4 regions of the Arthrobacter sp. TJ-238 genome follow, and region 1 is predicted to be linked to each of the others. Evidence: riboswitches for the same ligand, from Rfam matches in the RefSeq annotation. Region 1 holds a riboswitch; each other region holds the start of a gene.
What was found. A riboswitch is a leader RNA that binds a small molecule or an ion and turns the genes downstream of it on or off. The one in region 1 is predicted to bind S-adenosylmethionine.
Positions count from the first base shown of each region.

Region 2: another riboswitch for S-adenosylmethionine. It lies ahead of AC4D2O_RS09295 (ABC transporter substrate-binding protein); the one in region 1 lies ahead of sfnG (dimethylsulfone monooxygenase SfnG).
Region 3: another riboswitch for S-adenosylmethionine. It lies ahead of AC4D2O_RS06180 (ABC transporter substrate-binding protein); the one in region 1 lies ahead of sfnG (dimethylsulfone monooxygenase SfnG).
Region 4: another riboswitch for S-adenosylmethionine. It lies ahead of AC4D2O_RS14585 (GrpB family protein); the one in region 1 lies ahead of sfnG (dimethylsulfone monooxygenase SfnG).

Region 1 is NZ_JBZCNH010000001.1:228,321-235,678, reverse strand. Features, by position in the region: gene mmsB (multiple monosaccharide ABC transporter permease) at 1-846, shown strand, start outside; gene AC4D2O_RS01085 (RNA polymerase sigma factor) at 1,061-1,615, shown strand; gene AC4D2O_RS01080 (hypothetical protein) at 1,612-3,201, shown strand; gene AC4D2O_RS01075 (CoA-binding protein) at 3,326-3,826, opposite strand; gene AC4D2O_RS01070 (O-acetylhomoserine aminocarboxypropyltransferase/cysteine synthase family protein) at 3,823-5,202, opposite strand; gene sfnG (dimethylsulfone monooxygenase SfnG) at 5,202-6,368, opposite strand; SAM riboswitch class I at 6,374-6,477, opposite strand; gene AC4D2O_RS01060 (glycoside hydrolase family 6 protein) at 6,667-7,358, shown strand, end outside.
Region 2 is NZ_JBZCNH010000004.1:82,341-89,698, reverse strand. Features, by position in the region: gene AC4D2O_RS09310 (ABC transporter permease) at 1-675, shown strand, start outside; gene yjfF (galactofuranose ABC transporter, permease protein YjfF) at 675-1,688, shown strand; gene AC4D2O_RS09300 (aminodeoxychorismate lyase) at 1,720-2,598, shown strand; SAM riboswitch class IV at 2,706-2,823, shown strand; gene AC4D2O_RS09295 (ABC transporter substrate-binding protein) at 2,990-3,907, shown strand; gene AC4D2O_RS09290 (amino acid ABC transporter permease) at 3,918-4,682, shown strand; gene AC4D2O_RS09285 (amino acid ABC transporter ATP-binding protein) at 4,679-5,416, shown strand; gene AC4D2O_RS09280 (energy-coupling factor transporter transmembrane component T family protein) at 5,537-6,334, opposite strand; gene AC4D2O_RS09275 (ABC transporter ATP-binding protein) at 6,331-7,358, opposite strand, start outside.
Region 3 is NZ_JBZCNH010000003.1:16,714-24,071, forward strand. Features, by position in the region: gene AC4D2O_RS06175 (ABC transporter permease) at 1-283, opposite strand, end outside; gene AC4D2O_RS06180 (ABC transporter substrate-binding protein) at 284-1,945, opposite strand; SAM riboswitch class IV at 2,093-2,220, opposite strand; gene AC4D2O_RS06185 (VOC family protein) at 2,324-2,752, opposite strand; gene AC4D2O_RS06190 (hypothetical protein) at 2,834-3,037, opposite strand; gene AC4D2O_RS06195 (CYTH and CHAD domain-containing protein) at 3,262-4,776, shown strand; gene AC4D2O_RS06200 (universal stress protein) at 4,866-5,309, opposite strand; gene AC4D2O_RS06205 (diacylglycerol/lipid kinase family protein) at 5,432-6,334, opposite strand; gene AC4D2O_RS06210 (DUF389 domain-containing protein) at 6,675-7,358, shown strand, end outside.
Region 4 is NZ_JBZCNH010000006.1:229,479-236,836, reverse strand. Features, by position in the region: gene AC4D2O_RS14600 (sugar ABC transporter ATP-binding protein) at 1-459, shown strand, start outside; gene AC4D2O_RS14595 (ABC transporter permease) at 456-1,454, shown strand; gene AC4D2O_RS14590 (ABC transporter permease) at 1,451-2,470, shown strand; SAM riboswitch class IV at 2,540-2,650, shown strand; gene AC4D2O_RS14585 (GrpB family protein) at 2,845-3,477, shown strand; gene AC4D2O_RS14580 (ABC transporter ATP-binding protein) at 3,933-4,874, shown strand; gene AC4D2O_RS14575 (ABC transporter permease) at 4,874-6,493, shown strand; gene AC4D2O_RS14570 (hypothetical protein) at 6,730-7,005, opposite strand.

The sequences.
Region 1 (7,358 bases):
TGGGTGGCCTACGTGGGCATCCCCGCCTTCATCGTGACGCTCGCAGGCATGCTCGTGTTCCGCGGCCTCACGCAGATCGTGCTCGAGAACCAGCGCATCACGGGGTTCCCGGAGGAGTACCGCCAGCTCGGCGGCGGCTTCCTCTTCCCCGGGCTCTTCCCGCCGGAGACGAACCTCCTCGACTGGACCACGGTGGCCCTCGGCGTCCTCGCCGTCGTCCTCCTCGTCGCCAGCCAGCTCCGTGGGCGCGCCACCCGCGCCCGCCTCAAGCTCGAGGACGAGCCCGCGGCCTGGTTCTTCACCAAGCTCGCCTTCATCGCCGCCATCATCCTGGGCCTGACCTACCTGCTGGCCGGCTCGCGCAGCGGTACGCCGATCGTGCTCGTAGTCCTCGGCGTCCTGATCGTCGCCTACAGCCTGGTCATGAGCAACAGCGTGTTCGGCCGCCACGTGTACGCCCGCGGTGGGAACCTGCAGGCTGCACAGCTCTCGGGGGTCAACACCAAGCGCATCGACTTCATGCTCTTCGTCAACATGGGTGTGCTCGCAGCCCTGGCGGGGCTCATCTTCACCGGTCGCCTCAACTCGGCCGGCCCAGGGGCGGGAAACCTCTTCGAGCTCGACGCCATCGCCGCGGCATTCATCGGCGGAGCGGCCGTCACAGGCGGCGTGGGCACCGTGATCGGGGCCATCACGGGCGGCCTGATCATGGGCGTGCTCAACAACGGGATGTCGCTGCTCGGCGTCGGCATCGACGTCCAGCAGTTCATCAAGGGCATGGTGCTCCTGTTGGCCGTCGGCTTCGACGTCTTCAACAAGCGCCGCGCCTCGAGCGCCCTGAAGTAGGGCCGGGAGGACGCCGGAAGAAATTCCGGCGGCGGCGTAACTTTTGCGTCCCTCCGGTCGATTACCCAGATGTAAGCGCCGCACCGAGGCTTATCCCCCAACGGGCCTCGGTGCGGCCTTTTCGTGTCGCGGCACAGGTGCGTCCCGCGGCAGGACGGTCGAGGCCAACGGTTACGATGGTCACGCCGCCCCGCTCGAGCAAGGAAAAGACACCGTGGTCCCACCGCTGCCTGATGATGCGCTCGACCGCGCACGGGCCGGAGAACCTGCGGCACTCTCACTGATCTACCAGGAACTGAGTCCGAGCGTGCTCGGCTATTTCGCGGGCCGGGGCACTGAGGACCCGGAGGCACTCACGCAGGAGGTCTTCCTCACGGTCTTCTCGAAACTCGACTCCGTCTCCGGCGGGCTGCGGGGGCTGCGCACCTTCACCTTCTCGGTGGCGCACGCCCGGCACGTGGACGAGGTGCGGAGGAAGGTGCGGGCACCGGTCCTCGTGGGCTACGAGGCCGACGGCGACACGCGCACCGTCGAGTCGGCGGAGATGGTGGCGCTGGGGAACCTCGATGCCGGAGAGGCCACGGGCATGCTGGCACAGCTCAATGCGGAGCAGCGCGACGTGCTCCTGCTGCGCATCGTGGCCGAACTGCCGATCGAGCAGGTCGCGGAGATCCTCGGCAGGTCGGCAGGATCGGTCAAGCAGCTGCAGCGGCGGGGACTGCTCAAGCTGAAGGAACTCGTACACCCCAACGAATCGGATGCACAATGACTGGACGCCAAACGCCGTCGCCGGACTCCGTGCCGCGCATCCTCGAGGAGGCGGGCATCGCCGAGGACCCGGCGCTCGTCCACGCCGTCCGGAGCATCGCGGCGCTGAACGAGCGGTCCGCACCGGACGCCTCCGCCGAGCTCGCGCAGCTCATGGCCGACGGCGGCAGGGCGCCGCAGAGCCGCCGGAACAAGCGCCGCATCACGTTCATCGGTGGTGCCCTCGCGGTGTCCATGGGTGCGGGCATGTCCGGGGTCGCGGCGGGGACGCTCCATCTCCGCGACGGGTTCGACGACGCCGTCGTCTCCATCACCCGCTTCACCGTCCGCGATGACGTCGACCGGGCCGAGCCCGCCCCGGGACCGCTCGCCGACGCGGGCCGACGGCATGTTCCCACCGCTGTCCCGGGGGCGCCCACTCACGCCCACGCTCCGGCGTCGTCCGCCTCTGCGGACGCCGGCGGTCTCCCCGCACCGGCTCCCGCTCCCGCGTGGCCCGATGCGGGCGTCGCTGCCGCTGCCCCGACGGCGCCGCCCGTCGCACCGGAAGCCCGGCCACCGGCCGGCACGGCGTTCCCAGCAGACCCCGCGACCCCTGCGCCGGATGGGCCGCAGCCGCGCGCGGTCCCGGTGACGCCACCCGCGACGGGAACGGCGCCGGGCGCGACCGGCCGACCCGATCAGGCGCGGGCCGGTCAGGGTCGGTCGGGCCAGGGCATGCTCGGGCAGCGCTCGACCCCGCCCCGGCCCGTCCAGGAGAAGTCCGGTCCGGTCACGCCGGGCCAGGCCAAGCCCGGTCCGGTCACGCCGGGCCAGGTCAAGCCCGGTCCGGTCACGCGGGGCCAGGTCACGCCCGGCCAGGTCACGCGGGGTCAGGTCAAGCCCGGACAGGTCACGCGGGGTCAGGTCAAGCCCGGACAGGTCACGCGGGATCAGGTCAAGCCCGGCCAGGTCACGCGGGGTCAGGTCACGCCCGGCCAGGGCCGGGACAGAAGCGTGCCGAAGGAGAGCACCGGCACCGGTCCGGAGACGATCAGCGGTGACACGCCGGCTCCTGTCCACCACCGCAGGTCGTGGCTCCGCGCACCGGCCGGTCCTGCCGACGCGTTCTTCCTCGACGCACCGATCGCCCTGGACGCCGAAGGGCTCGCGCTGTTCCCTGCCGATGCGCTCTTCGATCCGGCGGACCCGGCGCCGGGGCTTCCGGCCGAACCAGCCGAACCGGCCGAACCGGCCGAGCCGGCCGAACCGGCCGAACCGGCCGAACCGGCCGAACCGGCCGAACCAGTCGAACCAGCCGACGCTCTGCCGGCCCACACCCTGCCGGAAGTCGCTCTGCCGGAGGACGCTCTGCCGGAAGTCGCTCTGCCGGAGGACGCTCTGCCGGAGGACGCTCTGCCGGAGGACGCTCTGCCGTTGGAACCCGTCGAGCCGTTGGAAGCTGAAGCACAGGACAGCTCCGGTGTAGACGTCGTCTCCGGTCCCGACGTCATCGTGCCCGAGGCCGCCGTGACCGGGCTCGAGGCGACGAACGCCGCAGCCCCCGACGTCGTGCCTGCGGAGTCGACGGACCACCACGCCGAATGACGCCGGCTCAGGGCTTCCCGCCCCGATCCAGGGTCGCCGTCTCCGAGGCCTGCTCCCGATCAGTGGGAACGTGTGACCATTCCCACTGATCGGAACCGAGAGCCGGGAGGGAAGGGCAGGCGCCCTATGAGGTGATCTGCCGCTTCGAGGAGATCACGCCGGTGTTGAACCCGGCGAGGTTGAGCCCCCCGTGGAAGCGCGCGTGCTCGATCTTGATGCAGCGGTCCATCACCACGTCCAGGCCCGCGGCCTCCGCGTCCCGCGCGACCCCCTCGTGCCACGAGCCGAGCTGCAGCCACAGCGTCCTCGCGCCGACGTCGAGCGTCTCCGCCAGCACGGAGGGCAGATCGTCGTGCTTGCGGAACACGTCCACGACGTCGGGCACCTCGGGCAGGTCCTTCAGGGACGCGTAGGCCGGCTGACCCAGGATCTCCTTCGCCACGGGGTTCACGAAGTACAGCCGGTAGGGCGAGGAGGACTGCAGGTAGGTGGCCACGAAGTAGGAGGCCCGCGAGGGCTTGTCCGATGCTCCGACGATCGCCACCGACCGCGCGTTCCTCAGCAGGGCCAGGCGTTCCGGAGCCGAGGGCCCCTCCCAGGTACGCGGTGCTGCTGTCCCGCTCATGCTCCCACTCCCACTGCCCGCGTTGCGGATTCGTCGTCGTCGTCCTGTCCGGCTGCCTCCTGCGGGAGGTCCTCGAACGATGCGTCCGAGGCGTTCGCCGCGACGTCGAGCGCCTGGTCGAGGTCCCACAGGATGTCGTCGAGGTCTTCGAGGCCCACCGAGATGCGCACCAGGTCCTCGGGGACGCCGGCCGCGGCGAGCTGCTCGGCCGAGAGCTGCTGGTGCGTCGTCGAGCCGGGGTGGATCACGAGCGTGCGCGCGTCGCCCACGTTCGCCAGGTGCGAGGCGATCTGCAGCGACTCGATGAACTTCTGGCCGGCCTTGCGCCCGCCCTTGACGCCGAAGCTGAACACCGACCCGGGTCCCTGGGGCAGGTAGGTCTTCGCGCGCTCGTGGTGGACGTGCGTGGGGAGTCCCGCGTAGTTCACATATTCGACGCGGGGATCGGCCTGCAGCCATTCCGCCACGGCCTGCGCGTTCTCGAGGTGCTCGTCGAGGCGCTGGGCCAGGGTCTCCACCCCCTGCAGGAGCTGGAAGGCCGACGACGGCGAGAGCGACGGCCCGATGTCGCGGAGCTGCTCGGTGCGGAGCTTGGTCAGGAACCCGTACTCGCCGAAGTTCGCCCACCACTGGATGTTGCCGTAGGAGGGCACCGGCTCGGTCATCATGGGGAACTTGCCGTTGCCCCAGTCGAACCGTCCGCTCTCCACGATCACGCCGCCGAGGGTGGTGCCGTGCCCGCCGATGAACTTGGTGGCGGAGTGGATGACGATGTCGGCGCCGTGCTCGATGGGCCGCACGAGGTAGGGCGTGCTCAGCGTCGAGTCGACGATGAACGGGATCCCGGCGTCGTGCGCGACCTTCGCCAGCCCGGCGAGGTCCGCGATCTCGCCGGAGGGGTTCGCGATGACCTCGGCGTACACGGCCTTGGTGTTCTCGCGGATGGCGGCGGCGTAGTCGGCCGGATCGGTGCCGGGCACGAAGGTGGTCTCGATGCCGAAGCGCCTCAGGGTGACGTCGAGCTGCGTGACCGTCCCGCCGTACAGCTGCGACGCGGCGACGATGTGGTCGCCCGCCTGACACAGCGCCGCGAAGGTGATGAACTCCGCGCTCATGCCCGACGCCGTCGCCACCGCGCCGATGCCGCCCTCGAGGGACGCGATGCGCTCCTCGAACGCCGCGACGGTGGGATTGCCGATGCGCGAGTAGATGTTGCCGTACTTCTGGAGCGCGAAGAGGTTGGCGGCGTCGTTGGTGTCCTTGAACACGAACGACGTCGTCTGGTAGATCGGCACGGCGCGCGCGCCGTGCGTGGCGTCGGGGGTACCGCCGGCGTGCAGGGCACGCGTGCGGAAACCGAAGGAACGTTCTGCCATCAGATACCTGCCTTGGTGGATTCGTGGGTTGCGAGGGTGGCGTCCGGATCGAAATCGACTCCGGCGGCGCGCGCGGCGTCCGCCTCGAGCTGCCGCACGATCGGCAGGACGTCCGTGCCGAAGGCGGCGACTTCCTCCTGGAAGTGCAGGTAGCAGGTCAGGAGGAGATTCACGCCGATCTTCTTGTACTCGACGATGCGCTCGGCGATCTGCTCGGGCGTGCCGATGAGCCGGGTCCTGAAGCCGTCGTTGTACTGGACGAGATCCTCGAACGAGGAGTCGGCCCACATGCCCCTGCCGTCCTTCGTGGCCGCGCCCGCCTCCTGGACGGCGTCACGGAAGCCCTCGACGGCGGGGCGGTGCGCCTTCGCAACGATCTCGCGCAGCGTGTCCCGGGCCTCCTTCTCGGAGTCTCGGGCGATGACGAACCCGTTGAGCCCGTACCGGGGGTGCCGGCCCGCCTGGGCAGCGGAGGCCCGCACGCCTGCGATGTTCTCCCTGAATCCCTCGAGGTCCTTGCCGTTCGAGAAGTACCAGTCCGCCACCCGGCCCGCGGTGGCCTGCGCCGCCGTCGAATTGCCTCCGAAGAAGATCTCGGGGTGCGGACGCCCGGGCACGTCGACCGGCGCAGGGCTGAGCGTGAAGTCGGTGATGTCGTAGTACTTCCCCGACTGGCTGTACCCCTCCACGGTCCACAGGCCGCGCAGCACGCGGATGAACTCCTCCGTGCGGACGTACCGTTCGTCGTGCTCGAGCCAGTCGAGGCCGAAGTTCACGAACTCGTCCTTGAGCCAGCCGGAGACGATGTTGACTGCGGCACGGCCGTTGGAGATGTGGTCCGCGGTGATGATGAACTTCGCGAGCACGCCCGGGTGCCACATGCCGGGGTGCACCGCGGCGATGACCTTCAGCTTCTCGGTCGCGGCGAGGAGCGCGAGGGAGAACGACGTCGCCTCGTGCTGCTTGTCCGCGCCGTAGGACGCGGCGTAACGGGTCTGCGACAGGGCGTACTCGAAACCGGCGTCCTCCGCGATCCGGGCGAGCTTCCGGTTGTACTCGAAGTCCCAGCCGGTGCGCTGCTCGATGGTCGAGACCACGAGGCCGCCGCTGACGTTCGGCACCCAGTAGGCGAATTTCAGCGGGGTGGAAAGGTCGGCGACGCTCATCATGTCCTCCATCGGTCTGGCAGTAGCACCCTACTGTCGCCGCGGATCGCGGAGGCCAGGGTTGCTGCGGCGTCAGTGAGCCAGATCTCTCAGCCGCTCGGGATGGTCAGAACGAGTGTGACACCGTGCACTCGCGGAACCAAACAATGTGTCCCCCGAAGAGCTCGCCACCCGCTCGTGCGGGGAGTGCCGGGACCCTTGACAAAGTTGACCGGCGCAACAAAGACCGGCCGTGGGAGCGCTTCCACGGGGAAAGGGGCGCATTCCGTTCGGGTTCTCGAAACCACCCATCATCGACATGAGGAGCAACGAGGCACAGCGCCAGATCGCCGGGCTGCGGTCCTCGGGTGACCGTCGGACGGCGGACGGCCTCAGTGCGATGGTCTCCACGCCGCAGGCCGTGTGGGTCACGGACGGCGACCCCACCACGGTGACGCGGGAGGTCCGTGCCACCACGCATCGCGCCGCCGGCAAGAAGCAGATGCCCGTGCTCGCCGCCTACAACCTGCCGTTCCGCGACTGCGCGCAGTACTCGGCCGGCGGGGCGACCGACGTCGCCGGCTACAAGACCTGGATCGACGCCCTCGCGGCAGGTATCGAGGATCGGGCCGCGATGGTGGTGCTCGAGCCGGACGGGCTCGGGATCATCCCCTGGTACCGCGGGCTCGACGGCAACCTCGAGTGGTGCCAGCCGGCGGAGGCCGACGCCGCGACCGCGGCCGCGGAACGCTTCGAGATGCTCGACTACGCGGTGGACCGGCTCAAGGCGCTGCCGAACACGAAGGTCTATCTCGACGGCACGCACAGCGCCTGGCTCGGCACGGGGGAGATCGCCAGCCGCCTCGTGAAGGCCGGCGTGCAGAAGGCGGACGGGTTCTTCCTCAACGTCTCCAACTACGAGCTCACCGAGCGGCAGCTGAAGTACGGCTCCTGGGTGTCCCAGTGCATCTACTACGCCACCGAGATCGACCCGGGCGCCTACGGCTCCTG
Region 2 (7,358 bases), on a different contig from region 1:
GGATTCCTGGTCTCGGTCATCGGGATCCAGCCCATCATCGCGACGCTCGTCCTCATGACCGCCGGCCGGGGGCTCGCCCAGCTGGTCACCGACGGGCAGATCATCTCCGTCTCCAACGACTCCTACCGGGCGATCGGCGCCGGCTTCTTCCTGGGCCTGCCCATCTCGATCCTCATCGCGGCGGCCGCCTTCGGCGCCGCCGGCCTGCTCACGCGCCGGACGGCCCTCGGCACGCTCATCGAGGCCGTGGGCATCAACCCCGTGGCCAGCCGGCTCGCCGGGCTCGATGCCCGCACCATCACCTGGACCGTCTACATCTTCAGCGGACTGTGCGCGGCGGTCGCGGGCCTCATGATCAGCTCGAACGTCACCGCCGCGGACTCCAACAACGCCGGCCTCTACATCGAGATGGACGCGATCCTCGCCGTCGTCATCGGCGGCACGTCGCTGGCCGGTGGCCGCTACAGCCTGGTGGGGACGCTCGTCGGGGCGCTCATCATCCAGACCCTGACCACCACCGTCTACACGCTGGGCATCCCGCCCGAGGCGACCCTGGTGTTCAAGGCGCTCGTGGTGATCGCCGTCTGCCTCCTGCAGTCCCCCCGGGCCCGCACCCTCTTCGGGCGACGCAGGCCCCTTGTCCCCGCGCAGCCGCGGGTGGAGGTGGCCGCCTGATGTCCGTCCTCACCCGCACCTCCGCCCCGCTCGACCGCTCCCGGATCAGCCGCCTCCAGGGCAAGGCACGGTACGCCCCCACACTGGCGACCGTGGGCCTGTTCGTCGCGATGTTCGCCGTCGGCGCCGCCATGTACCCCGGGTTCCTGTCCGGGCAGGTCTTCCTGAACCTCCTGATCGACAACACCTTCCTGATCGTGCTCGCCGTCGGCATGACGTTCGTGATCCTCACCGGGGGCATCGACCTGTCGGTCGGGTCCGTCGTCGCGCTGTCCATGATGATCGCCGCGGCCCTCCTGCAGGCCGGCTGGAACCCGGTCGCGGTGATCCTCCTCGTGCTCCTGACGGGGGCGAGTTTCGGCCTCGCGATGGGCCTGGTCATCCAGGTCTTCGAGATCCAGCCGTTCATCGTGACCCTCGCCGGGCTGTTCCTGGCCCGCGGCCTCTGCTACGTCATCAGCGTCGACTCCATCACCGTGACCGACCCGTTCTTCACGTCGATGGCCCAGGCGAGGATCCCGCTGGCGGGGAAGCTGTTCGTCTCTCCCGGCGTCGTGATCGCCCTGCTCGTCGTCGCCGTCGCGTTCTACGTGCTGCACCAGACGCGCTTCGGCCGCACCGTGTACGCGATCGGCGGCGGGGAGTCCTCCGCGGTGCTCATGGGCCTCGCCGTCCCGCGCACCAAGGTGCTCGTGTACGGGATCAGCGGCGTGTGCTCCGCGATCGCCGGGATCCTGTTCTCCTTCTACAGCCTCTCCGGGTACAGCCTGGCCGCCACGGGGCTGGAGCTCGACGCGATCGCCGCGGTGGTGGTCGGCGGCACGCTGCTGACCGGCGGGTACGGGTACGTGCTCGGCTCCCTCGCGGGGGTGTTCGTCCTCGGCATCGTCCAGACGTTCATCTCCTACGAGGGCACGCTGAGCTCCTGGTGGACGCGCATCGTGATCGGCGCCCTGCTCCTCGCCTTCATCCTGCTGCAGAAGCTGTTCACCCGGAAGGTCGGAATCACCTGACGCTGCCGGGCCTCCCGCTAGGCTGGGGCCCATGACGGTTCTCGTGTTCCTCGACCCCGGCCACGACGACGGCAGGATCGCGGATGCCTCGCAGCCGCAGCTGATGATCACCGATCTCGGCGCCACGCGCGGCGACGGCGTGTTCGAGTCGATGCTCGCCGTCGACGGGACGCCCCGCAAGGAGCAGGCGCACCTGGCGCGGCTCGCGTCGTCGGCCGCGGCCCTCGACCTGGTGGTGCCGGAAGCGGACGCCTGGAGCCGTGCCATCCGGACCGCCCTCGGCGAGTTCGCGAGCGCCGAGCCGGACCTGGGCAGCGCCGTCGTGAAGCTCGTGGCCACCCGCGGCGTGGAGGGCGCGGGACGGTCGACGGCGTGGGTACAGGTGGCGCCCGTCCCGGCGGCCACGCTGGCGCAGCGCGAGGCGGGCGTGAGGGTCCTGTTCCTCGAGCGCGGGTACGACAGCACCGTGGCGCAGCGCGCACCGTGGCTGCTCATGGGCGCCAAGACGCTCTCCTACGCCGTCAACATGGCCGCGATCCGCCACGCGAAGGCGTCCGGCGCGGATGACGTCATCTTCACCTCATCCGACGGCAAGATCCTCGAGGGGCCCACGTCCACCGTGCTGCTCGCCTATGTGCGCGACGGGCGGAAGACGCTCGTCACGCCGCAGCTCGAGAGCGGCATCCTGGCCGGCACCTCGCAGGCCGCGCTGTTCACCGCGGCGAAGGAGCAGGGGTGGGACCTCGGGTACGGGCCGCTCGAACCGCACCACCTCCTCGACGCCGATGCCGTGTGGCTCATCTCGAGCATCCGGCTCCTCGTGCCCGTCCTCTCGCTCGACGGGCAGGAGATCCGCACCTCCTCGGCCCTGACCGAGGAACTGACCGCGCTCGTGGACCGATTCGTGTGAAGTCGGCCACACCCCGCCCCTGATCCCCCGGATTCCCGCGTCAAGCGGCGCAATATCCGTGATCCCGTTTTGACCGGACACTCCGTGCTGCCCTAGCGTTTTGCTCAAATCAAGAGTTCCAGCCATCGGCCCTGGCCGGCTGGACAGCAACCCTCTCCCGTAGTGGGGTGCTCCAGGTGAAGATTCGGCCGCCGGGTCCAGTCCCCCGGTTGGCAAGTACGGCGTCGTGCGGTCCTTCCCCGGTTTTCGGCCCGGTCCGACCGCCACAGCGCGCACAGCCCAGAACAGCGAGCGTGTCACCCAGCAGCCAGCAGTCCTCCCGCCGGCCTCCGGCGTCCCCAGCACCCCACCCAGCGCGCCCGTTCCCGGGCCCGCCACCACGAAGGACACCATGAACCTCTCCCGTAAGGTCCTCACCGCACTGACCGTGCCCCTGCTCGCCCTGACGGTCTCCTGCGGCAGCTCCAGCAGCAGCGAACCCACCGAGACCACCGACGCCCTGGCCGGCAGCGACCAGCAGTCGCTGGACAAGTACACCACCGAGACCACCACCCCGGTCGAGGAGATCGATCCGGCGGACCTCGGCCTGATCACCGACGGCACGCTGCGCGTCGGCACGCTCTCGGACGCCCCGCCGAACATCTTCCTGGAGGACGGCGTCTTCACCGGCTACGACAACGAACTGCTGCGCGCCATCGGCGACAAGCTGGGCCTCGAGGTGGAGTTCGCCTCCACGGACTTCTCGGCGCTCCTCGCCCAGGTGCAGAACAAGCAGTACGACGTCGGATCCTCCTCGATCTCCACGACCGAGGCCCGCCGGGAGAACGTCGGCTTCACCAACGGCTACGACTTCGGCTACATGGCCGTCGTCGCGAAGACCGACTCCTCCGTCACCGGCTTCGACTCCCTGTCCGAGAGCACGCGCGTCGGGGTGGTCCAGGGCACCGTCCAGGACGACTACGTCACCAACACCCTGGGCCTCGAGCCCGTGCGCTTCCCGGACTACAACACCGTCTACGCCAACGTGAAGAACGGGCAGGTGGACGCCTGGGTGGCACCGTCGCAGCAGGCCACCGGCCAGGTGAAGGAGGGCGACGACACCACGATCGCCGAGACGATCATCAACACCGAGAACTTCACCGCGTACGCCGTGAACAGCGAGAACCAGCCGCTCATCGACGCCCTGAACGCGGGTCTCGACGCCGTGATCGCCAACGGCACCTGGACCGAGCTCACAAAGGAGTGGTACCCGGACCGCGAGATGCCCACCGACTGGAAGCCCGGTAGCAAAGCCGTGGAAGTAAAGTAGCGGTCCCTGCATGGACGCCCTGGAACAACTCGGAAAAACCTTCTTCGACTGGGAGGCGATGGCCGCCGTCCTGCCGGACCTCCTGACCGTCGGCCTGCCGAACACGCTCATGCTCGCGCTGGCCTCGGGGATCATCGGGACGATCGTCGGCATGATCCTCGCGATCATGGGGATCTCCCGCAACCGGGTGCTCCGCTGGATCGCGCGCATCTACACGGACATCTTCCGCGGGCTCCCCGCCGTCGTGATCATCCTGCTCATCGGTCTGGGACTGGGTCCGATCCTCCGGGAGATCACGGGCAGTACCAGTCCGTACCCCCTGGGCATCCTCGCCCTCTCGCTGATCGCCTCTGCCTACATCGGCGAGATCTTCCGCTCCGGTATCCAGAGCGTGGAGAAGGGACAGCTGGAGGCCTCGCGCGCCCTGGGCTTCAGCTACAGCGCGTCCATGCAGCTCGTGGTGGTCCCCCAGGGCGTGCGGCGCGTGCTGCCCGCCCTGGTGAACCAGTTCATCTCGCTGATCAAGGAGTCCTCACTGGTCTACTTCATCGGCCTCGTAGCCAGTGAGCGTGAGCTCTTCCGGGTCGGCAACGACGCGGCGAGCAACACCGGCAACCTGTCACCGCTCATCGCGGCCGGGCTGTTGTACCTGTGCCTCACCATCCCACTGACGCACCTGGTCAACTACATCGACAACCGGCTCCGCGTGGGCAGGAAGCAGAAGCCCGAGCCGGACGAACTGGCCGCCAAGATCGGCGAAGGAGCGAAGGCGTGAAGATCCAGGAATCCGGCACCCTGACAGGGCGGGACCTGCACCTGTCCTTCGGCACCAACCACGTGCTGCGCGGCATCGACCTGCACGTGGACCAGGGCACGACGGCGTCCGTCATCGGCCCGTCCGGCTCCGGGAAGTCCACCCTGCTGCGGGTGCTGAACCGGCTGATCGAACCCGACCAGGGCGACATCCTCCTGGACGGCCGGTCCGTGCTCAAGGACAACCCGGACGAGCTGCGCCGGCGCATCGGCATGGTGTTCCAGCAGTTCAACCTCTTCCCGCACAAGACGGTGCTGGACAATGTCTCGCTGGCCCTCCGGAAGCTCCGGAGGATGTCCGCCGACGAGGCCCGGGACAAGGCCCTCGCGCAGCTGGACCTCGTGGGCCTGAAGCACAAGGCCGACGTCCGGCCCGGCAACCTCTCCGGCGGCCAGCAGCAGCGCGTCGCCATCGCCCGGGCTCTGGCCATGGACCCCGAGGTGATGTTCTTCGACGAGGCCACCTCGGCCCTGGACCCGGAACTCGTCAAGGGCGTCCTCGCGCTCATGGCGGACCTCGCGGCCGGGGGCATGACCATGGTGGTCGTCACCCACGAGATGGGCTTCTCGCGCAATGTCTCGGACACCGTGACGTTCATGGACGGCGGCGTGGTGGTCGAGACCGGACCGCCGGCCGCGATCTTCGACGACCCGCAGACGCCGCGCCTGAGGTCGTTCCTCTCGGACGTGCTCTAGCACTGCGTGAATTCCACCACGGGGGCCCGCTTCGGCGGGCCCCCGTTCGCGTCTGCCGCGAATCCCGCCCGGGACGCGGGCGCTCGAAGAGCCGCGGCCCGGGCCGTCCCGTCCACCCGGTCAGGAGAGCAGGAAGCTCCACGTCCCGGCCAGCACGGCCGCCGTCACCGCGCCCGCGGCGATGAGCAGCCCGACGACGGCGACGACGGCGTCGAGGCCCGAGAAGGTGCTCGTCCGGGCCCAGGTGCGGGTCCCGCCGCCGAAGCCGCGCGCCTCCATCGCCGTCGCGAGCCGGGTGGCCCGTCGGATGGCCTGCACGATCAGCCCGAAGGACTGCCCCAGCAGGTTCCTGGCGCGGGCGAGGAAGGAGCCGTCCGAGCCGATGCCGCGGGCGTGCCGCGCGAGGCCGAGGGTCTCCCACTGCTCCACGAGGAGGCCCACGAGCCGTAGCGCCGCCAGCCCGCCGAGGACGAAGCGGTGCGGCAGGTGCAGCTTCTGCGCGAGGGCGTCGGCGAGGTCCGTGGGGTCTGTGGTGAGGAGGATGAAGATGCCCGGCAGCGCCAGCCCCAGCCCCCTCAGCCCGACGGCGATGCCCGCGGCCACGGATCCCTCGGTGAACAGGAACGGCCCGACGTCGAGCAGGACCGGCCCGGTCTTCTCGGCGAGCAGGGCGGTTCCGTAGGCGCCGACCCCGGCGGCGACGAGGAGCGGCCAGATGCGCCGCGCGAGGCCTCCGACGCTGATGCCCAGCAGCGGCATGAGGGCGAGCTCGCAGGCGAGGACCACCGCGGCGCTCACCCAGTCGATGCTGGACAGGAGCGCCATCGTGATCACCGCGGCGGCGAAGAGCTTGGACACCGGGTTGGCCCGCAGGAGCGTCCTGCCCGTGAGGACCGGGGTCAGGTAGTCGCCGCTCATCGGGCCACCAGCCGTCCTGCCCCGCCGGAGATGTGGAGGGTCGCGCCACCGAGGGCGGCGATGAACTCGGCGTCGTGCGTCGCAGAGAGGACGGCCACGCCGTCGTCGACGAGTTCGCGCAGCAGGGTCACGAGTTCGGCCCAAGTCAGGGCGTCCTGGCCGAAGGTCGGCTCGTCGAGGATGAGGACGCGCGGGGCCGTGGCGAGCATCGTCGCGACGGACAGGCGCCGCTTCTCCCCACCGGAGAGCGTGAACGGGTTGGCCTTCAGCAGGTGGGTGAGGCGCAGCCGCTCGGCCACCGACCCGATGCGCGCCGGATCGACGACCCCGGCCTGCCGCGGGCCGAACGCGAGCTCGTCCGCGACCGTCGCGGTGAGGAACTGGTGCTCGGGTTCCTGGAAGACGGTCCCGATGCGCCGGACCAGCTCCGCCGACCGCCACCGGGACGGGTCGCTGCCGGCCGTTCCCGCCAGGGCCGGTGCGGCGGAGAGGTGCCCGGCGCGCGGGCGCAGCAGGCCCCCCAGCGTCAGGGCTGCCGTCGACTTCCCGGCACCGTTGGGTCCGGTGATGCTCAGGGCCCCCCCGGACCGCACCTGCAGATCCAGGCCGTCGACGGCAACCGGGCCGCGGCGGGTCCGGGCGACGCCCAGACCCTCCGCCGACAGGAGGGTCCCGCCCCCGGGCCCGGAGGGCATCGTCCCGCCCACGGCCGGTGGCCGCCCGGGCACCCACACGCCGGCCGAGGCGAGGCGGGCCCGGGTGTCCTCCTGCACCAGGACGGTGGCGGGCGGGCCGTCGGCGAGGACGCCGCCGTCGGCGTCGAGCACGATCACGCGGTCCACGACGTCCGCCCACACGGCCACGCGGTGCTCGACGACGACGAGCGTCGCACCCGTGCGCTCGAGGACGCGGACCACGGCGTCGCGCACCTCCAGGACGCCGTCGGGGTCGAGGTTCGCCGTGGGTTCGTCGAGCAGGAGCAGGCCGGGTTCCATCGCGAGGACCGAGGCGAGGGCGAGGCGCT
Region 3 (7,358 bases), on a different contig from region 1:
CCACCGAGACGGGCAGGCGCAGCCTGTAGGACTGCCCGAGGTCGCCCTGCACCAGGTTGCCGAGGTAGCTGCCGTACTGCACGAGGAGGGGCTGGTCGAGGAGGTAATCGGCGCGGACCTGCGCCAGCGTCTCCTCCGTGGGCCGTGCGTCGGGCCCGCCGAGGATCAGCAGCGCGGTGTCGCCCGGGATCAGGTAGACGGCGAGGAACGTCAGCGTCGCGGCTCCCCAGAGGACGCCGATCCCGATTGCGAGTCGCGTGAGGACGCGGCGGAGCACGGTCACCTACTCGGCCTTCCAGGCGTAGGTGAGGACGGGCACCGGGTGGGAGGTGTCCACCGCGACGTCGTGCAGGGTGTTCGCGTACGCGAACTGGCTCGGGTTCTCGTAGAGCGGTACGCCGGGCACGATCTCGAGCAGCCGGTGCTGCGCCTTCGAGTACGCTTCTTCGGCCACAGGCCCGTCGTCGGCCTCGCGGGCCGTGGAGAGCAGGGCGTCGAGCTGGGGGTCGTCGACGTAGGACGAGTTCTGGCCGATCCGCTCACCCGTGATCTCGGAGGAGTGGTAGCGGATGAACAGGACGTCGGTGGTGTTGGTGTGCCAGACGCCGGCCAGGGCGTCGTAGTCGCCGGCGTAACGGAGTTCCGTCAGTTGTGCCTGAGGAAGCTGGATGATCCGCAGGTCGAAGCCCACCTTGCGGGCCTCTCCCTGCAGCTGCACGAGCAGTGGGCTCGGCGTGGAACTCTCCACCGTGGGGACCTCGACCGTCAGCCTGCTCCCGTCCTTCGTGCGGAAGCCCTCGCCGTCACGCCCGGTCCACCCGGCGTCGTCGAGCAGCTGGTTCGCGCGCTCGGGGTCATACGTGAGGACCCCCTCGACAGTCGGGTCGTAGTACCTGCTCTCCCTGGACAGGAAGCCGTCGATCGGCGTGTAGGTGCCGAAGCCGAGGCTCTCCGTGACGGCCTTCGTGTCCACTGCGGCGGCGAACGCCTGCCGCACCGCGAGGTCGTCGAACGGTGCACGATTCAGGTTGAAATTGAGGACGTAGGGGTTGCCGGTCCGGGCGAGGTTCTCGTACGTGAAGTTCGGGTCGGCCTGCACGGCCGAGGCGTTCTGCGGCGCGAGGTTCTCCGTCAGGTCGTACTGGCCCGAGACGAGGGACTGGTGGCGGATGACGGGTTCGCTGACGAGGGTGACCTCGACGCCGTCGAGGTACGCGGCACCGTCACCGTCCAGCCACTCGGGCGCCCAGGCGTAGCCCTCCCGCTTCGTGTAGCTGATGCTCTGGCCGGGGCGGTAGTCGGCGACGGTGAAGGGCCCTGTGCCGATCGGCTTCTGGCACAGCGTCTCGGGCGCCTCGGTGATGGCCTTGCCGGAGTTCATGCCGAGCCAGGACTGGGCGAGGGTGTAGAGGAAGGGGGTGTAGGGGTAGGCGAGGTGGGCCTCGAAGGTGTATTCGTCGAGCACCGTGCCGTCGACGTACGGGGCGATGTACGCGGCAGCGAGGGGTGACTTCGTGGCGGGGTCCCTCATGTGCTCGAAGTTCTGCCCGAGGACCTCCGCGTTCCAGGGCGAGCCGTCGCTGAACGTGACCCCCTGCTTGAGGCGGAACGTGTACGTCCTGCCGTCCTCCGAAACATCCCAGGACTCGGCGAGGTACGGCGCGATGTCCCCGTTCTCGTCGAGGGTCACCACGTTGTCGTAGATCAGGCGGCCGAGGAACTGCTGCTGCGTGGCGGAGATGCCGTGGCCGTCGAGGCAGCCCGGCTCGGCCGAGATGGACACGTCCAGGACGCCGCCGGAGACCGGCTCGCCACCGGTGACGGCGGACGAATTCGCCGGACCGGCGCAGCCGGCCAGGAGGACGAGGAGGCCCACCGCGGCCAGGACCGTGGCGTTCCCGGAGCGGTTTCGATTTCGGGCAGGACGAATTAAGGGTGCGTTCATGGGAAATTCCTCAAGAGTCGTTCCGGCGCAGCGCGGAGCATATTGCGTCCGGAAGGAGAATGAAAAGGAGAGTGAAGGGAAAAGACGCACCGAGGGCGCCGGGATCCTGCTAGGGGAGGGCGGTACAGCTCACGATGAGTGCCTTTCGAAGTGCTCTTGCCCGCACCGGACCGGCACTGTGTGCCGAGGAGAAGGCCGCTTCGTCATCCGAACCACCCAGGAACATGGGGTTGGCGCGCGATCCAGTCGGAGCTTTACGATCGCGTCTCTTGAAGCTGGAACCAACTATAGGCAGATGCCCGGGGCGTCCGACCAATAAAAAGAAATATGACACGGCGCGAATTGCCGTGGAGTGGACGGAATGTCCTGCGGTGCATTTCAGCGAAGGGTGACGGTGCCGTCGTCGAGGATGCGCCACCCGGGATTATGGGCGATCTCCCACACGATTCCGTTCGGATCGCGCACGAGCCCGCGGAAGATGCCGCCGAAGACGCTCTCCTGCGGCTCCTGGACAGGGGTGCCGCCGGCGCGCATCATGGCAGCGACGGCGGCGCGGACCTCTTCCGGGCCGTCGACATTGTGGGACAGCACTATGCCCGACGGTACCGGTGTGGCGTCGAGCCCGAGGTCCTGGGCGAACTTACCGGCGAGGAACAGCCCGAGGAGCACTCCCGGAGCCACTTGGTAGAAGATCACCTCGTCGGGCACATCGAGAGTCGGCGTCCACCCGAGCCCTTCGCTGTAGAAGGTCCGCGCGGCGTCGAGGTCCCGCGCGGCGACGGTGACGAAGTGGAGGCGTGCGTCCATGGAGAGAGCGTACGGGTTCCGACCCTCGCGGAAGCGTTCCCGATCCCGGTGGAACCGGGAACGCTTCGGTCGGGACGGGTGTCAGTGGCTCAGAGGAAGAGGGTGCGTCTCCCTGTACCGCTGGATGTGGAGGGCGAGCTTCCGCTCCGCTTCACGGCGACGCTCGCACTGGCGTTTGAGGTCGGACTCGGACAGCGCGGGTGCGCCGCGCTGGATGCGTTCCCCTGAGGGGGGAGCGGTGGCAGGCAGACTCACGGGTCGGGGCTCCGACTGTTCTGTGGTCATGGCGGTCTCCTTCGGTGGGAAGGGCGCGCGACGAATGGTCCGACGGTGGGTGGTCGACGCGCGCCTTCGTCGACCCAGGGCTCGTGTCGGTCCTCGAGTTCCGCAATTGTGCACCTGATCGGCGCATCCCTCTAGGGTCTTTCGGCCCCACCGCGCAGCGGAAGGGGGTCGTCGGCCGGCAGAGACCTGCTGACGTCCGACCTGGCGAGGATATACAGTGCCCTATGCGCGCTGAGCCTGTTGTGGAGATCGAGCGGAAGTTCGACGTCGAGGATGACACCCCGCCTCCCGCACTCGAGGACGTCCCCGGGGTCGGAGGTGTGGATGCGCCCGTCGAGTTCCACCTCGAGGCCGAGTACTTCGATACGGAGGACCTGAGGCTGGCGTCCCAGCGGATCACCCTGCGACGCCGGACCGGCGGCGAGGACGCCGGTTGGCACCTGAAGCTGCCGGCCGGTGCCGACGAGCGCCACGAACACCATGCGCCACTGGGCAGGACCTCGGTGGTGCCGAAGCCGCTCCTGAAGCTGATCCGGGTGCACACGAGGGACAGTGCGCTGGTGCCGGTCGCCCGGCTGGACACGCGGCGCGTCGTGCACCGCCTGCGCGGTCAGGACGGGGTCCTCGCCGAGTTCATGGACGACCGCGTGCAAGCAGAGGCGCTCCACCCCGAGCCGTCCAGCCTGCGCTGGCGGGAATGGGAGATCGAGCTGGTCGGCGGCTCCAGGGACGTGCTGGACGCGGTGACGGAGATCATCGCCGCCGCAGGCGTCCGTCCCGCAGCTCACCGATCGAAACTGGAGCGCGCCCTCGTCACCGGCTTCCCCGCAGACGCGGCGAGGGTGACGGAGCCCTCGGCGGAGGGCCCGGCAGGCGATGTCCTCCTCGCCTACCTGCGCGAGCAGGTGGCCGCGCTCAAGCAGCAGGACCCGCAGGTCCGGATCGACGGGTCCGACGCCATCCACAGGATGAGGGTCGCCATCCGGCGCATCAGGTCGGTCCTCGCGACCTACCGGACCCTGCTCGACGACGTCGAGGGCATAGGGCGCCTGCGGGGAGAGCTCAGGTGGCTCGCCGGGGTGCTCGGCACAGCGCGGGACGCGCAGGTGATACACGCACGGCTCCAGCAGATGCTCGCCGACGAACCTCCCGAACTCCTGCTCGGCCCGGTGCAGCGCAGGCTCGAGATCGAACTCGGAGGGGACTACCGGAAATTCCACACCCGGGCCGTCAAGTCGCTGGACGGGGAGCGGTACTTCCGCCTCCTGGACTCACTCGACGCCCTCGTGACTGCGCCCGCGCTGACGCCCCGCGCAGCACACCCCGCCGGTCAGGTGGTCCCGGGCCTGATCAACCGGGACCTGAAGCGCCTGCGCAGAGCGGTGCATGACGCGAGGAACCACCGCGCGGGGATCGGTGACCACCCTGCGCTGCACGAGGCGCGGAAGGACGCCAAGCGGTTGCGATACGCAGCGGAGGCCGCCTCGCCTATCGGCCGCAAGAAAGTCGCCCGCATCGCGGAGGCCGCGCAGGTCCTGCAGAAAGTCCTCGGCGAGCACCAGGACAGCCTGGTGACCCGCGACCTGCTGCGACGGATCGGCAGCAAGGCCTTCCAGGAGGGTGAGAACGGTTTCACCTACGGCCGGCTGCACGGCCTGGAACAGGCGGCGGCGCTCGACGCCGAAGCCCGCTTTCGCCATGAATGGAAGTACATCCCCTCGCCACTGCGGAAGAAGTAGCCCTGGAAGGACCGGGCGGTGCCGGCGTCCTCGTGGGACCACGGGCGTCGCCTGACCCGCGTCTTCGCCCTCACCAGGCGTGGGTCAGCTCATGACGGGTCGGAGGCCCTCCGGACGACGAGGACCGGGCAGTGTGCGTGGGCCACGCAGGCGCTGCTGACGGACCCGAGCAGCAACCCTCTGAACGTGCCGTGGCCACGCCCGCCGATGACGAGGAGGGCCGCATCATGGGACACCCGCACGAGGGTCTTCACGGGGTGCCCAAACACCACCGCCTTTTCCAGTCCTGGCGGGGGATTCTCCCCGAACGCGGCCGTGACGGCCTCGTCCAGCTGCTTACGGGCGACGTCCGTGTACTCGCTGCGGCCGAGCGGAATGTACGCGGGGTACTCGGCGGGATCGTCCCACGCAGCGACGGCACGGATGCTCGCGTCGAAGACGGGCGCCAGTTTCTCGGCGTAGCGCAGCGCCGCGATGGACGGTTCCGACCCGTCCACGCCGACGACGATGTGGGCTGCGGGGGTGGGACTCATGGCGCTTCTCCCTCTGGTGGCGGAAACATGAACCTGCTGTGAGCACCCTTCAGGGAATCCGTCCGATGACCTAGGGTCTTTCGGCCCTACTTCCGCTCCTGTCGGGGGCGGACGGCCGTGCGTCAGCCGAGGGTTGCGAGGGCCTGGCGGATGCTGTCGACGGTGATGTCCGTGCCCGCGTCGACGTCCTTCACTTCGCCGTCGATCTGGTAGGGGAGTGGCTTGAGCGTCGAGAAGCGGTACTGGGAGTAGCTGGGCTGGTCGCCGAGTCCCTTCGTGGAGGCGCGCAGGGCGGTCAGGAGGATCTTCCATTTGGCCATGTGGGGGAAGGTGATGACCTCGAACTTGCCGTCGGAGGGATGATCGTCGGCCTCGCTGAGGGTGGCGTACTTCGCCATCTGGGAGATGTTCGCGAACACGAGGCTGTCGAATTTCCGGCGCCTGCCGTCGCTCTGCCGGATCTCGAAGGGCTTGAACTTGCGGAAGGTCCGGACGACGGAGAACATCTCCTTCATGGCGCCCTTGCTGCCCTTCTCGAGGTCGATCGCCATGATCGGGGTCAGACCGAAACCGATGTAGGAGTGCGCGTACACCGGCTCCGCGGCGGGCACGGCGTCCGTCCCGGCGATGCTGATCCGGAGCAGGTCGATCCTTCGCACCTGCCCCTCCACGATTGCCTCACCGAGCGGCTTGCGACCCGTGACGCGGCTGTGGTCGTTCGCGTTGCCGGCCGCCAGGACGGCGCAGACGACGTCGTCCGCGCCGCTGGCCATCACACCGTTGACCACCTCGTTGTACCCGCCGTCACCGCTGACCGAGACGACCAGGGCGTTTCCCGATGATGCGGCTTGGCGGGCGAGGTCGATCGCATGACCGGCGTGCTCGGTCGGGGTGAGCCTCATCTCGGTGTCCGGCAGGGCGGGCACCAGTTCATCCCGGAGCTCCTCGGCCAGTTTCGGCGCATCGCCGGTGCTGTTCGGGTTGAAGATGATCGTGATCGTGTCGAACCTGCGCGGCGATTCCATGGTGTCTACCTTCGGTGATGACTCTCGTATGAAGCGGCAGCTCCCAGCATAAGTAAGCGGGCTTATTATAAGAAGTCACAGGCCGCCACGAGTGCCCGTTCGGGCGTCGACGGCCGGCAACCCCTCCAGTAAGAGCAGGCGTATCGGGGTCGGGCGGTTGCGGGTCCGGCTCGTCCAGCCCATGATTGTTGCGTGCCTCGCTGCCGGATCGCGCCGATCGGTCTCAGATCATTGATCGATCTCAGATCATTGATTCACGATGGCCACGCAGGCCGGTATCAGTCCGGTTCACCTTTGTGGGGTGGTGGCGTGAGGAATCCGCTGGCGGAGGATCGCACCTATGACGAATGTTCCAGCCCCGGCTGACGGTGGTGGGTGGCAGGGTCTACGAAACACTGTTTTCGGTCACCCCGAGTTGCGGGATGTCCAGCGGATGACGGAACGTCTTTTCTTGTTCGACGGAGGACGCGCGAAACTTGCGGCGTTCTGGGTTCTCATCCTCCTGGCAGCTGTGATTGCTTCCGCAGGTGTTGTCGCTGATTCGACGGCTACGGTCATCGGGGCGATGATCGTCGCTCCGTTGATGACTCCGATTCTTGGCACGGCGTTGGCAATCGTCCTGGTTGAACACCGAGCGTTGCTACTCAATCTGGCGCTCGTTGCGGCGGGGGGCGTAGCCGTCGTAACTGTCGGGTTTCTTATCGGGCTGACAACTCCGTTCGACGTAGTCGCTGCGACTAATAGCCAGGTCTCAGGCCGGGTGAGTCCCCGCCTGGTCGACTTGCTTGCGGCTCTTGCCACGGGCTTGGTGGGCGCATACGCACTCATCCGGTCGGACGTATCCGACACCGTACCGGGGGTTGCTATCGCCATATCCTTGGTGCCGCCGCTAGCCGTTGTCGGCTTGACTCTCGAATCCGGGGCGGCTGATCAATCGGTCGGCGCCCTGCTGCTCTTCGGGACCAACGTCACCGCGATTCTTGTCACCGGGATGGCCGTGATGCTTGTCGCGGGTATCAGGAAG
Region 4 (7,358 bases), on a different contig from region 1:
AATGTCGGGGAGAACCTCCTTGTTCCCTGGTTCAAGGCCTACCAGCTTGGCGGCAGGCCGCGACTCACACGGGAGCGGAGGTGGATCGACGGTGTTCTGGGCGCACTGTCCGTTCGCACCCGCGGCCCCCAGGAGCTTGCGGGGAATCTATCAGGCGGCAACCAGCAGAAGCTCGTCTTCGGGAGGTGGATGGACAGGGCCCGCACCGTCGTCCTCCTGCATGACCCGACCCGAGGCATCGATGTGCGCGCCAAGCAGGAACTGTACGCAGCGATCGTCGATCTGGCGGAGCAGGGTGTGGGCATCCTGTGGTTCTCGACAGAAGTGGAGGAACTCGTGCACGTCTGCCATCGCGTCGCCGTGCTGTATCGGGGCGCTGTCATCGACGAGTTGGTTGGCGAACGGCTCACCAGCGACGCCGTCGTCGGCGCTTCCATGGGACTGAGGGCGGCCGTATGAGCGTCTCCTCGCCTCCCGCCGTCCGGTTGCGGCGCACCGGGATGACCCGGCTGCGCCGTGAGGGTGGCATCGCGCCGATCTGCGCGTTCGTCGTGTTTCTCCTCGTCTATGTCATCATCAACCCGGAACTCCTCACCCGGTTCCAGTTGCAGACCGCGGCCAACCTCGTGGTGCCTCTGGCCCTGGTCGCCCTCGGGCAGCTCCTCGTCGTCCTTGTCGGCGGGATAGATATCTCGATCGGTGCCATCATGAGCCTCTGCAACGTCGTGTTCGCGACACAGCTCGAGAGCGTCCCGCCGCCCGTCGCGCTCCTCCTCGCGCTCGGAGTCGGACTTACCTGCGGACTGTTCAACGGCTTCCTGGTGGCCTACGGCGGATTACCCGCCATTGCCGTGACGTTGGCAAGCGCATTCATCTTCGGCTCCCTCGCCCGTGAGGTGCTCGACCGGCCCGGCGGTGGGGTCACCAAGGAGATCTACCTCGCCACGAGCGGCGAACTGCTGCCCTATCTCCCGATCTCACTGGTCTGGCTGGCGGTCGTGGCTGCGCTCCTGTGGCTCCTCCTGCAGCGCACCGCGCTCGGGCGGCACATCTACGGGGTCGGATCGAGCATGGAGAGCGTGCGGGCCGCCGGCATCGACGCGCGGCTCACGAAGCTGCTCGCCTTCGGGTTGGCAGGAATGGTCACGTCCGCCGGCGCCATGATGCTCGCCGCATCCACGGTCACGGGTGATCCCAGGAGTGGAGACGCCTACCTCCTGAGCTCGATAGCCGCTGTCGCGCTCGCCGGCGCCGCCTTCACGGGCGGCCGGGGAAGCATCATCGGCACGGTCCTCGCAGCCTGCACGCTCGGCTTAATCGGGAACCTCCTCTTCTTCGCCGGTATCAACTCCTACTGGCAGTACGTCATCAGCGCGCTCATCATCTTCACAGTGGTCGGACTCCCGGTGGTCTGGGCCAGAACGACCTCCGCCCTGAAGGGAATCCGATCATGACCGTCAGGGACTCACCCGTCACGCACTCCCCGACCCCGAAGATGACCGGCAGGCCACCAGGATCCGGATCGGTCCGTCGAGTCGCGGCCGCCGTTCCCCGCAGCGTCTGGCCCCTCATCGCCTTCCTTGTGCTGTTCGGGATCGGAGGTCTCATCCGTCCGAACCTCGTCACGATAGATTCGCTGATCGGCACGGCGACCTTCGCGATCATCCTCGCGATCGCTTCCTTCGGTCAGACGGTCGCGGTCATCCAGGCCGGCATCGATCTGTCGGTCCCGAACACGCTCGCCTTCTCCGCCCTGGCGTTCCTCGGTCTCGCGGGCCCGCTGGGTCCGATGGGCGCGTTTCTGGCCGCGCTCTTCACCGGGGCCGTGATCGGCTTCCTCAACGGCTTGGTCATCTCGAAACTCGGGCTCACTCCGATCGTGACGACGATAGCCATGAACGGACTGCTGTTCGGAGTCATACTCCTGGTGTTCAATTTCTCGGAGCTCACCGCCATCCCCGAGTTCGTCATCCAAATCACCTCGGCAAAGATCTCGGTGTTCGGCGTCGAGATGGCCTCGGTGCTGCTGCTGGGACTGATTCTCATGGGAGTGCTGCAGATTGTGCTGAGCTTCACGGGATGGGGGCGGTCGCTGTTCGTCGTCGGTTCCGCGGCCGAGGCCGCGCGGCTCGGGGGTCTCCCTGTGGACCGTATCCGGATCGGTGGCTACATCGTGAGCGGCGTCCTGGCAGCTTTCGCCGGCATCGTGATCGTGGGCTACTACCAGCAGGCGTCGGCGACGATGGGAGCGAGCTATCTGCTGTCCTCGGTCGCGGCAGTGGTCATCGGGGGCGCCTCGATCTTCGGAGGACGGGGATCGGTCGTCGGCACCGTCGGAGGGGCACTCGTGCTCGCTCAGGTCTCGACGCTCGTAACCGTCCTGAACCTCGGGGCGAACATTCAGCAGCTCATCTACGGAGTCATCATCCTCCTCGTCGTCTCCCTCTACGGGCGGAGTGCTTCTACCTGAGGCGCTTCGCGACGCGAGATGACAGGTGCCTCTGGACCCGCCGTCGAACCCGACCCGGCCTCGGAGCAGAATCAAGGGTTCCAACGCAGAACTCTGGTTTGTTGGACGGCACCCCGCGCTGTAGTGGGTGCCCAAGGTGAGCATTCGGCCCGGCACGGAACGTGCGGGCAAGGACGGCGCTTCCTCGTCCGGGGACTGGAAGGCGTTCGCCGGGTCGATCTCGAAGGGGTCCTGGCGGAGGAAGACGGAAGGAGCGACGGCGGCCAGCACGAGGAAGGCCAGCAGTGCCGCGGGGATCCAGACGCGGATCGGGGTGCCCCGGACGAGGCCGGAGGCGCGCAATCGCGCGGTGGACGGCGCGGAAGCGTGGAAGCGTGGAACACTCTGAAGTCGTGACAACACATCCGCTGTGGAGGCCGTTTCGTGATGACGCCAACTACCGCCGTCAGACCGCCCGCACCGCGTATCGCCAAACACCGCCCGGTCCCCCGGAAGCACACCGGATAGCGTGGGCGACCCAGTTCGCCCTCATGCATCAACTCATCAGCAAGACGATTCCCGACCAGGTAATGCAGATCCGTCATATCGGCTCGACGGCCGTACCGGGCCTCCTCGCCAAGCCCGTGATCGATATCGATCTCACGGTCCCCCACGTTGCCGACGAAGCCGCGTTCGTCCCCCTGCTCGAATCAGTAGGCTTCCGACTCATCTTTCGGGACGACGTGGCCGGTGACACGCACCGACAGCTCACCTTCGGTGACCCCAACACGAATCTGCACATCTGGGAACCGAACGCCATCGAGCCTCGTCGCCACGAGATGTTCGTCGCGTGGCTCCGGTCCGATGTACAGGATCGACAGCGCTACGCCGAAGCAAAACAAGCGGCCACGGAAGGTGACGGGAACCGTCGGTACAACGACCTGAAAGCTGCGGTGGTCTACGACATCTACGAACGGATCTTCCTCGCCGACACAGCGCATGTTCATAACCCTCGGCCCCGCCGCTGACGGCGCACTGCCTTAAGAGGGCGCCGTGAACGGCTTCCGGGAGCGATCCTGCCGCCTGGGCGGCTCCCAAGATCACACTCAGTTAAGGCAAGGGACCCTGTCCAGTTAGCAAGCTCAAAGCAGGGTAGGTCCTGTGCAGTCGCTCGGACCGGTCCTCCATAGCGCTGAGCTGTTCCCAGAACTCGTTCCCCGAGAGCGTTCTCCCGTACTCCGTGGCGCAAGTATCGCACCCGTATCAAGGTACGCAACGGGTCCTGAGTGGATGTTGTACGCGCACGGCCCGAGCCAAGGACAAGGCTGCTTTCTGACATCAGCTACTTCCACCGCTTCCGGGCCGCTTGTAAAATGTGGGTTGGAGAGCCGGGAAGCCTGGTCGGCCCGCAAACGGAAACGCCTGCGGCATGCCATGGCAACCGTCGCGGCGTGTTGGCCGCGACCAAGGAACGGATCCTGTCATGCAGTCAGATTCATCTCCCGTCATCAACACCTCACGCCTCGCCAAGAGCTTTGGACGGACGGCCGCGCTTGCCGGCCTGGACCTGTCCGTCCTGCCGGGCGAAGTCCACGGATTCCTGGGGCCCAACGGGGCCGGAAAAACCACCACCCTTCGCATCCTCTTGGGACTTATCCGCCCCACGTCGGGAACCGCCCGACTGTTCGGCATCGATCCCTGGGCCGAACCGGTGCGGTCACACCGGGATGTGGCCTATGTTCCCGGGGACGTGACGCTCTGGCCCAACCTGACCGGCGGCGAGGTCATCGACCTGCTCGCCGGACTGCGCGGCGGTGCGGATGAGAACCTACGCCGCCAGCTCATCGACGAGTTCGACTTCGATCCGCGGAAGAAGGCGCGGACCTACTCCAAGGGCAACCGGCAGAAGGCAGCCCTGATCGCAGCCTTCTGCCGCCCCACCAGGCTCTACCTGCTGGACGAACCAAGCTCGGGCCTCGACCCGGTCATGGACGCCGTATTCCGTCGCCATGTCCGCCGGGTCACAGCAGACGGGGCGACAGTGCTGCTCTCCAGCCACATCCTGGCCGAAGTGGAACAGCTCTGCGACAGGGTGACCATCATCCGCTCCGGAGTGGCAGTGGAATCGGGGACCTTGGCCGAACTCCGGCACCTCACCCGCACGCGCTTCCGTGTCACGTCGGCGGCGACACCTGAGATGCTGTCCACATGGCGGGGAATCCATGAGCTCCGCGTTGACGGGACAACCATACAGTTCGACGCCGACACAGCCGACCTTGGCTACGTGCTGGATGCTTTGGCTACAGCAGGTGTCACGGGCATCACGGCCACACCCCCTTCCCTGGAAGAGCTCTTCATGCGCCATTACGGCGTGCAGGATGCCGGGCAGTCCAGCCACAGGAGCCAGAACGGTCAGGTGCTGTGATGAGCGCTGTGCTCCGGCTGGCCCTGCTCCAGGCCCGCAGGGACCGCGGGACCCTGGCCGCCTGGATCCTAGGCATCGCCGGTCTGGGCTACGCGGCCGCTACCGCTGTCACCACACAGTTCGGCGAGGACGGCGAGCGCGCCGCCCTGATTTCCGTGGCTGCCGTCAGTCCGGCCTTCCTCTTCCTCCGGGGGCTACCCGACGGCATCAGTTCCGGAGCGGTCACCTTCTTCCAGGGGTACTCGTTCACCGCTGTGCTGGCCGGGCTGATGAGCTCATTCCTGGTGGTCCGGCACACCCGTGCCGATGAGGACCAGGGCCGATCCGAGCTGGTCGGTTCCACCCGGGTAACCCGGGTGACGTCCCTGTACGCAACCCTGCTCCTCGGCACCTGCGCCGCCGTGGTCCTTGCCCTGGCCGTTACCGTCGGTTTCATCGGCGCCGGCCTACCGGCACGGGGATCACTCCTGGCGGGATCAGCTGTTGGCGCCGTGGGTCTGTTCTTCATGGCGGCCGCCGCCCTGGTAGCACAGGTCATGCCCTCCGCCCGGAGCGCCAACGCTACGTCCGCGGCGCTAGTGGGCGGCGCCTACCTGATCCGCGGTACCGGTGACGCCCTTGGCACAGCCGACCCATCGCTGCTGCACGTTACCGCAGCCTGGCCCGCACTGTTCTCACCCATCGGCTGGGGCCAGCGCACCCGGCCCTTCACAGAGACGGACCCGCTGCCGCTGGTCATAATCGGCGCCGTTGCCTTGATCCTGGCAGGGATTGCCGTGGCGCTGCGCAACAGCAGGGACCTGGGCACCAGCTACATCACTGCGGATCAGTCAGGCGCCGAACGGGCCGGCACCGGCCTGGCGTCGATGCTGGGCCTGGCCTGGCGGCTGCAACGTGGAAGTCTGGCCAACTGGTCCTTCGCCACCGCTGCGCTTGGGGCCGTGGCCGGCGGTCTGGGCCCGGTGGTTCGCGACGCACTGGAAGGAAACCCGTCCCTGACCGACCTGATGAGCCGCGTCGTCCCCGGTGACGCGGGCCTGGTTGACCTGTTCACCACAGCCATGCTGGGCATCGCCGGGATCATGGCCGCTGCCGCCGGTATCGAAGCGGTCCTGCGGCTTCGAACGGAAGAGGCAGAAGGCCGGGCCGAACTTCTCCTGTCCGTACCGGCGTCGCGATTGCGCTGGATCGGCAGCACCCTCGCCGTCGCAGCACTCACGACGACCACCGTAGCCGCTGCCGCCGGATTCTCTGCCTCGGTTGTCCTCGCCCTGGGACAAGCAGAGGGAAGCAGCCCCGGCACAGTCCTGGCCGCAGCACTCGCCCACATCCCTGCGGCGCTCATCTTCCCTGCCCTGACCCTGCTTGCGTTCGCCGTCGTACCCCGGTGGAGCAGCGCTGCCGGCTGGGGCTCCTTGGCAGCTGCGCTGGTCCTCGCACAGTTCGGAGAACTTCTCGGCCTGCCCTTGTGGGTCCAGGATCTGAGCCCGTTCCGACACTCTTCAGCCATGCCCGTTGAAGCCTTCCATCTGGAAGGCGCCCTGCTGATGGTAGCCGTGGCCGGCATCATGGCGGCTGTAGCCACCCGCCTCATCCGGGAACGGGACGTGTCGGTTTGAGGCCCGCACCGGCAGAGGCACCAGCTGCCGTCGTCATTGCGAGCACGGATAAGCCTTCATTGCAGCGCGTGGTCCAACGCCGGGACAGCGGGATACGCATGCGTTCGTCATAGCTGCCTGTGCTCGCTGGGGGTGCATGTAGGAAACAGTGAAAGGGGCGGGCACCGTGAGCCGCCCCTTTCACCGTCGAATCGGCGGGATCCGTTCGCTTCTTGGATCTTGCGGATGCTCTTGGGTCAGTGGTGCCCGGCTTCTGTTGTGCCGAACATCAGGGTCCGGCGTTGGACGTCGTAGTAGACGGTCTCCGCTGAGGAGAGCAGGTCCTGGAGGTTGTCGGCATCGTCGGCGTCGATGGTCAGGACTTCTTCCCATGCTCCCTGGTCGAGGACCAGTTGCAGGGTCCAGGATCCGGGCTGGCCCGGATCACCGGCTACCCAGCTGAATTGGTAGTGGCTGAGCTGGCGGACTTTGATGCTGTCGTCGGTAACGGGCTGATTCAGGTTTTGTGCCATGGTGACGGGTTCCTCCTTGCACGACCCACCAGAGGGCGGGTGCTGTGGGTGGTTCGGACAGATACCGGAAAAACCCCGTTCGTGCTGAGGAAGTGCATCGGGCTCGCCCGGATGCCCCCAACGTAGTGCCACAGTCAGCGCGGGTAAACACTCGGCCCCAGCATCCGGGCGCCTTGACGGAAGACACCGTGAAGCACCCGGCGGCCGCCGTTCGTGACCACGACCATCAATGACCTGTGGAATTCCGGTGTCGCAGTACCGTGCGAGCAGCTTACGGGAGGAGTTCCGCTACCGGCGGTCGTTTCTGGCGCACCGGCGAATCTCCCGGTTCGATCCGGGCCGGGCGGGCGGCA